2 regions of the Shewanella sp. BF02_Schw genome follow, and region 2 is predicted to be linked to the other one. Evidence: predicted binding sites of a transcription regulator. Region 2 holds the regulator's gene; the other holds the start of a gene.
The links. Region 2 encodes LexA, which represses DNA repair genes until DNA is damaged. Its sites were predicted from a motif close to TACTGTATNNNNATACAGTA; they were not measured.
Positions count from the first base shown of each region.

Region 1: a site for LexA is predicted at 2,025-2,044, ahead of recN (DNA repair protein RecN). Genes of this name have one in related genera too.

Region 1 is NZ_JABKAW020000001.1:430,619-434,244, forward strand. It holds gene HNW13_RS02050 (hypothetical protein) at 1-264, opposite strand, end outside; gene recN (DNA repair protein RecN) at 336-1,994, opposite strand; gene HNW13_RS02060 (AEC family transporter) at 2,123-3,091, opposite strand; gene HNW13_RS02065 (DUF3319 domain-containing protein) at 3,180-3,380, opposite strand; gene HNW13_RS02070 (YjaG family protein) at 3,465-3,626, opposite strand, start outside.
Region 2 is NZ_JABKAW020000004.1:95,845-99,470, forward strand. It holds gene coxB (cytochrome c oxidase subunit II) at 1-760, opposite strand, end outside; gene HNW13_RS15680 (SulA-like leucine-rich domain-containing protein) at 1,156-1,662, opposite strand; gene lexA (transcriptional repressor LexA) at 1,659-2,273, opposite strand; gene plsB (glycerol-3-phosphate 1-O-acyltransferase PlsB) at 2,538-3,626, shown strand, end outside.

The DNA.
Region 1 (3,626 bases), on a different contig from region 2:
AACTTCTTGCTCGCTGAAGCTGATTAATGGTTTTTTATCATTTGTTTTATCGTCTCCTATTGTGCCTACGATAGTAATTGCATACTCATAGCCATTTTCGCTAGGGTCGATAGGTTGCTGTTTTAGCCAGTTTTCAACTAAAAGAGTGTTAGGTGACTTTGTTCTGTCTGTTGCATTAATGGCCACTAAACAGACAACGGTAAATACCAGTAAGCTGCATATTAGCCCGACAAAAATACCCAAGCCCTTTATTACTTTCATCATTATGATTTATCCGTAAATCTATTTTAACTTTACGTTAACATATTGATTTGCTTTTTATAAGTGCATAACGATTATTGCAACAACTCACGGGCATTCGCCAAGGTATTTTCGGTAATGACATCACCACCTAATAAGCGCGCAAGTTCATTCACCCGTTGATCTTTATCCAACGTCTGCATGGTCGTTTCGGTGTTGCCACCTTTATTAAATTTATTCACAAACATATGTTGATGACCATTACCTGCAACTTGCGGCAAATGGGTGACACACAATACTTGAGTTGATTCGCCAAGGCTGCGTAACATACGACCGACTACCGATGCTGTTGGTCCAGAAATACCCACATCAACTTCATCAAATATCAGTGTCGGAGTGGCGACTTTTTTAGCCGTGATCACTTGAATCCCTAATCCAATACGCGATAACTCACCGCCAGAGGCCACTTTAGAAATCGGTTGTAATGGTTGCCCAGGGTTTGTGGTCACCATAAATTCAATGCTATCGCAGCCATTAACTGAAATGTTGTCCGGATTATGATTAATCTGAATGGTAAATTTACCCTTAGGCATATTGAGCTCATGGATAGACTGGGTGACTAGCTTGTCCAATTCTTTAGCATAACGGCTGCGACTTTGACTCAGTTTTTGTGCATTGGTTAAGTAGGCATTTCTGGTGGCTTCAAGTTGTTGTCTTATACCATCTAATTTAGTTTCGTCGTCAGCAAGTTCGGCTAATTCACTCATCAATGCTTGATGATGTAGCGCCAGCTTATCAGCGCTCACATGATGTTTGCGCGCCAATTGCATTGCCGTTGAAAGACGTTTTTCTAAATAGGCAAAATGTTCTGGATCAAGCTCTAAACTGCTTAAATAACTTTCAATTTCGCTAGCGCTTTCTTGTACTTGAATTAACGCATCGCTGATCATAGTGCTGATAGGCGCAAGGGATTCATCATAGCCTTGAAGCGTATCAGCAATACTGGCCACTTTATTAAGCAGAGATTCTATATTGCCTTCATCACTTTCGGTCAATAAATGCAAACCTGCTTGGCAACGTTCAATTAAATCTGTGCCATTGGCTAAGCGTTTGTGTTCTTGTTCTATTTCATCAAATTCTTCCAAACCTAAGTTGAACTCATTAAGCTCTTCTACTTGATATTGCAGTAGCTGTTGACGCGAAATACGTTCGTGCTGAGCTTGTTCAAGATGCTTTAGCTCGTTTTCCACTTGTTTGCAGCGTTGATAGCTAGCGCTAACGCTATCGAGCAGTATTTTGTGGTTGGCATAGTGGTCGAGTAGGTTTAATTGATGCTCGCTTTTAAGCATTGCGTGATGAGCATGTTGGCCGTGAATACCAATCAATAGGTGACCGATGGCTTTTAATTGCGTCACGGGCACAGGATTACCATTAATGTAGGCTCTTGAGCGGCCATCACTGTTAATGGTTCGACGTAATATGCACTCATCTTCAGCATCAAGATCGCTATCTTCAAGCCAGCGTTTGGCTAAAGGTACATCATGAAGGGTAAACCTTGCACTCACTTCGGTTTTGGAGGCTCCAGGCCTGACAGTGTTGGCATCACTTCGATTACCAAGGCATAACCCAAGCGCATCGATAGCAATCGATTTACCTGCACCTGTTTCGCCGGTGATGCTTGTCATACCGGCTTTAAAGTCGAGCTCTAAAAAACGCACGATAGCAAAATTGTTGATGCTGAGTTGGCAAAGCATAATAAATTCCTGTCAATGAAACTACCAAACCACTGTATTGATAAACAGTATATACTGATTTTATATACAGTAAAGTGGTTGAGGAATAATTATCGCTGACTATTTTATCATCTAGATTTGATTGATCATTAAGCAATGGATTTTAAAAGTGTTTCTATTATCGGCAAACTGATAAAAGTGATTAATGTGCCATATAAAATACCTTGGGCGCTGACATTGGCGTTAATTTGGTAGCGGTCGGCCAAAAGGTACACACTTGCTGCTGTCGGTAACGCTGCCAAAATGACTCCCATGGTCAGTAATTCCTTTTCTACGCCGAACAGTTTGAGTAAACCAAAGGCAATTAAAGGTTGAATAATTAGCTTGAGTAAATTGATTAAATTCAGTTCCGCAATCAAACCAACACTGAACATTTTTGTGCCAGATTGATGTCGTAATGCTTTGGCAAGTACCATTCCTATAGCAAACAGTGCACATGGGCTAGAGGTATTTCCCACCTGATGTAGCATTAAGGCCAAACTATCCGGTAAGGTAATATGCAGTGCTGATAAACCGATGCCAATAACACTGCCAACCACGATTGGGTTTTTATACAGGGCATTAGCCATGATGACGATGGCATGGTCGGTTGATTGTTTATCACGGCTGGCTAGCTCAATTGATACTAAAGCAAAAGCAAACATGAACACCGACAACAAGCTGGCAATCGCTGCAGCGACTAATGCCATTTTATGACCTGGGAATAATAAACTCAGCAAGGGAATGCCAATAAATGCGGTATTACCAAACGTAGCATTTAATGCGCGCATGGCGGCAACTGCTTGTTTTTTAGGTGTGCGAATTAGTGATACAACAATCACTAAAGCATAAGTGATGATCATCGCCAGACTAAACCCACCGATAAAGCCCCATTGAATAATGTCTTCAATGCGCGTTTCAGCTAGCACAATCAGTAATATAGCGGGGAAAGCAATGTAATAAACAAACTGATTGAGGATCAAATCGGTGTCTGCTGGCAACAGACGCATTTTTTGAACAATACTGCCGAGCAGCATAATAATAAATACAGCGATTAGCGGGGTAAGAATACTGGACATCCCTCGCAATTCCTTAGCAAAATGATAATAAGGTCACTTTACTGCTTTTCGGTAGGCGGATGCAATTAGGCTAAAGTTAAACGAGTGATTATTTGTCAGATTTTAAGGCTAAATTCGCTTTTGATATTTTCGGTGGAGGTAATATTCCAAGTTCAGAAAAAAAATGCACTTGCCGTCTTAACTCAAATAACGAACCCACTCGTACTTGATTGCCAATCACTAGCGTCCAGTTATCAGTTTTACCATTGGCGTTACTGAAAGTGAAACCTTGATAAAAAATTCTTCTCATGGCGCGACACCTAATAAAAAGCCTGAATAATTTCAGGCTAAATGACGTTTATTGGCAGTAACCGATCCGTGCTACAAGTTTTTGCTACAGGCTAATACCAATATTAGACACACCGGCTTCGATAATATCTTTACGTAAACCTTTAACCAGTTCGCTGGTTATGTCTGGATTAGCTTCGACAATGTCCAGTAACATGCCTTGTAATTCTTTTTCTTGTTCCATTACTGGGTGAGAAAAAACAAACTC
Region 2 (3,626 bases):
TTTTTTGCTCCACTAACCAATTATCAAAATCGGCCTCCGATAATGCTTGCACCACAATCGGCATGAAACCATGGTCTTTACCGCATAACTCGGCACATTGGCCGCGATACGTTCCAGGCTTATCAATACGAGTCCAGGCTTCGTTGATAAAGCCTGGATTGGCATCTTTTTTAACGGCAAACGCGGGCACCCACCATGAATGGATAACATCATCTGATGTCATCAAGAAGCGCACTTTTTGGTTAATAGGCAGTACTAATGGCTTATCGACTTCAAGGAGGTAATGTTCGCCTTTGGCCTCACTGCCATCAATTTGTGCTCTGGGAGTGGATAATGTGCTGTAAAATTCGATGTCTTTATCAAAATAGCTGTAATGCCACTTCCACTGCGACCCGGTAATTTTTATGGTGAGATCAGCATCACTGGGATCTTCCATAGCAATCAAGGTTTTGGTGGCTGGAATAGCCATGCCGATTAAGATGATGAAAGGGATGACGGTCCAAGCAATTTCCACTTTGGTACTTTCGTGAAAATTGGCCGCGACAGCGCCTTTTGATTTGCGGTGATAAATCATTGAGTAAATCATGATCCCAAACACCACTAACCCAATTGCACAACAGATGTAAAGAATCGTCATGTGGAGGTCATAAACCTTGCCACTGATATCTGTCACGCCTTGAGTCATGTTGAGGGGCATTTCTGATGCCCCAAGCGGAAGTGCTACAAACACCACCAGTAAACAATACAACCATTGCTTCACAAGACTACTCCTCTGCTAATTGCAAATAGCAACTACAAAGAAGAGTCACACAGTAATTCTCTGCTCTATGCAAACTCTTCGGTTCCCGAAAAAAGTTTGATGACCTCAAAGTACTTTGGTGGCTGTAAACATACGGTTTACGGTTTTATTGTTAGCTGTGCACCACGCTTGTACCTACTACTGAACTTATCAATTTTGATTTGGCTCATTTGTCTGAAAGTAATCTTGATTACTGCCATTCACGTCCAATTAAAGATAAAAAATGTTTCATCCTTGTTAACCACATTACTTGTAGATTAAACATTGATCAAGATCACTTTGTTGGCTAATAGGCTGAAAAAAGATGAAAAAAAACCCTGAATTCAATACAGGGCTTGGTAATGAAGGGTTCGTGCTTAGTGAAATGAGCAAAAATTACTTGTTCCATTTGTTAAAGTAGGGCTAACAAGTTGATGTTTGTGAGGTAAGTGAGCATTCACATCTTCAATTACCACCCCTAATGCACGTGCACTTTTGGCGACAATTTCTAAACGGCGACTATCGCGAGCATCAAGTGAGCTTGTCCAAGTTACTACTGCGCTCGATGTACCGCTAGTGAGCGCTTTCTCCATGGCCCATAATGTTTCGACTTCATCTTTGGTGTGCACCAGTAAAATGCGATCCATTCTTACACCAGCACTTGCCAGCATATGTTTATAGCCAATATGGGGCGGGCTAATTAATACAATCCATCTGCCTTGCTGGCTCAATATTGCTAACTGGCTGCACAATTGGCTCAGTTCAGCTTCACCTTGGGTGACAGTTTGTAATGTTTGAATGGTTTGGGTGCCATGCAGTTCTGTTTCAGTTAAATCTACCCATAAGCCCGGGTGGCGTGGCGCGATGCCCATTAGTTTGTTCATAACCAATCTCCATTACGGATAACGCCAACGGCAAGCCCTTCGATGGTTAGGCTTTGGCAACTTAAATCTACTTTTATCGGATTGTAATCTTCATTTTCGGCATGCAGATAAATCACATTACCTTTTTGTTCAAATCGTTTTACGGTGACGTCATCATCAACACGTGCCACAACAACCTGGCCATTACGTGCTTGCTGCATTTTATGTACAGCGAGTAAGTCACCTTCTAAAATGCCAATGTTTTTCATGCTGTCACCACGCACTCGCAATAAAAAATCTGCGGCGGGCTTAAACATGTTTGGATCGACTTGATAGTATTGCTCTACATGCTCTTGGGCCAAAATTGGTTCACCAGCAGCAACCTGTCCAATGAGTGGCAGACCGGTTTCAACCTGTTCTTCATGAGGTAAACGAATGCCTCTTGAGGTACCAGGCATGATCTCGATAAAGCCTTTTTTGGCTAATGCTTTTAAATGCTCTTCGGCGGCATTAGCACTTTTAAAGCCAAGACGATTCGCAATTTCAGCACGAGTGGGTGGCATACCTGTTTCGGCGATATTGTTTTTAATTAAGTCTAAAATTTCTGCTTGGCGCGGCGTTAACGGTCTCATGATGATTCCTGTCTTTTTATACAGTGACTGTCATTATATACAGTGTTTGTGTTCGCGCAAGTATTAACCAACTATTTTTTGTATTTTGTTGATTAAGTATCACTCAACAATATGTTTTAATTAACTATTACTAATGTTCTGTCTTATGTTATTTCTGATAGTGAGAGCTTAAACGTAAAGATAGATCGGTCTGATAGTGTAAGCAGGGTGGTTTCTGGTATCCTATACGACAATATTACAGTGGCTTATGTTGCGAAAATAACCATGTCAAAACCAGATTCAATATTTTTACGAGCATTAAGATGGATTCAAAAGTGGATGGTACAGACCATTGTGGTCCCTCACGATCCTTTTGATGACCTCAATATAGATCCAACTAAACCTTTGGTTTATTTAATGAAAACGGAATCTATTAGCGATATTGCCGCGTTGAGCGAAATCACCGAGGGCTTTGGTCTGCCCAGTCCTTATGAGCCATTACAGCTTGATGGCTTAACCGTGCCTCGTGTGGTCTGTTTAGAGGGCCGCAAGCCACTATTTGGTAAACGTGAAAGTGGTGACAAATTCCTTAATTATTTTACCAGTTTATTGTCACTTCATAGTGAGAGCCCTGAATTAGATATACAGTTGGTTCCTGTTTGCCTTTATTGGGGACGTACCCCAGGTAAAGAAGAAGACAGCATGAAAGCTGCTGTATTTGAACGTGAAAACCCTACGTGGTTACGTAAATGGTTAATGATTTTATTTTTAGGACGCCATAATTTCGTCCAGTTTTCTAATGCATTATCGCTTCGTCATATGGCCGATGAACATGGTACTGATAAAAGAATTGCTCACAAATTAACCCGAGTCGCCCGTGTGCATTTCCGCCGTCAACGCAAAGTGATGACGGGGCCACAATTACCGAATCGACAAGCGTTGTTTGCCTCTTTATTAAAATCAGAATCTATCAAAAAAGCCATTGAAGAAGAGTCTGCAAATAAGAAAGTAACAGTCGAGAAAGCACGTGAAACCGCCATTGAATACCTTGATGAAATTGCCGCAGACTATTCTGATAGTTTGGTGCGTATTGCCGAACGTTTCCTGACTTGGTTATGGAACAAATTATACAGTGGCATCAATATCAAAGGTGCCGAGCAAGTAAGACAGTTACATCATGATGGCCATGAAATTGTTTACGTTCCTTGCCATCGTAGCCATATGGATTACTTGCTACTGTCGTATATTTTGTATTATCAGGGCATGGTTCCGCCGCACATTGCTGCCGGTATTAACCTTAATTTTTGGCCAGCAGGGCCGATGTTCCGCCGTGGTGGGGCATTCTTTATCCGTCGTAGTTTTAATGGTAATAAA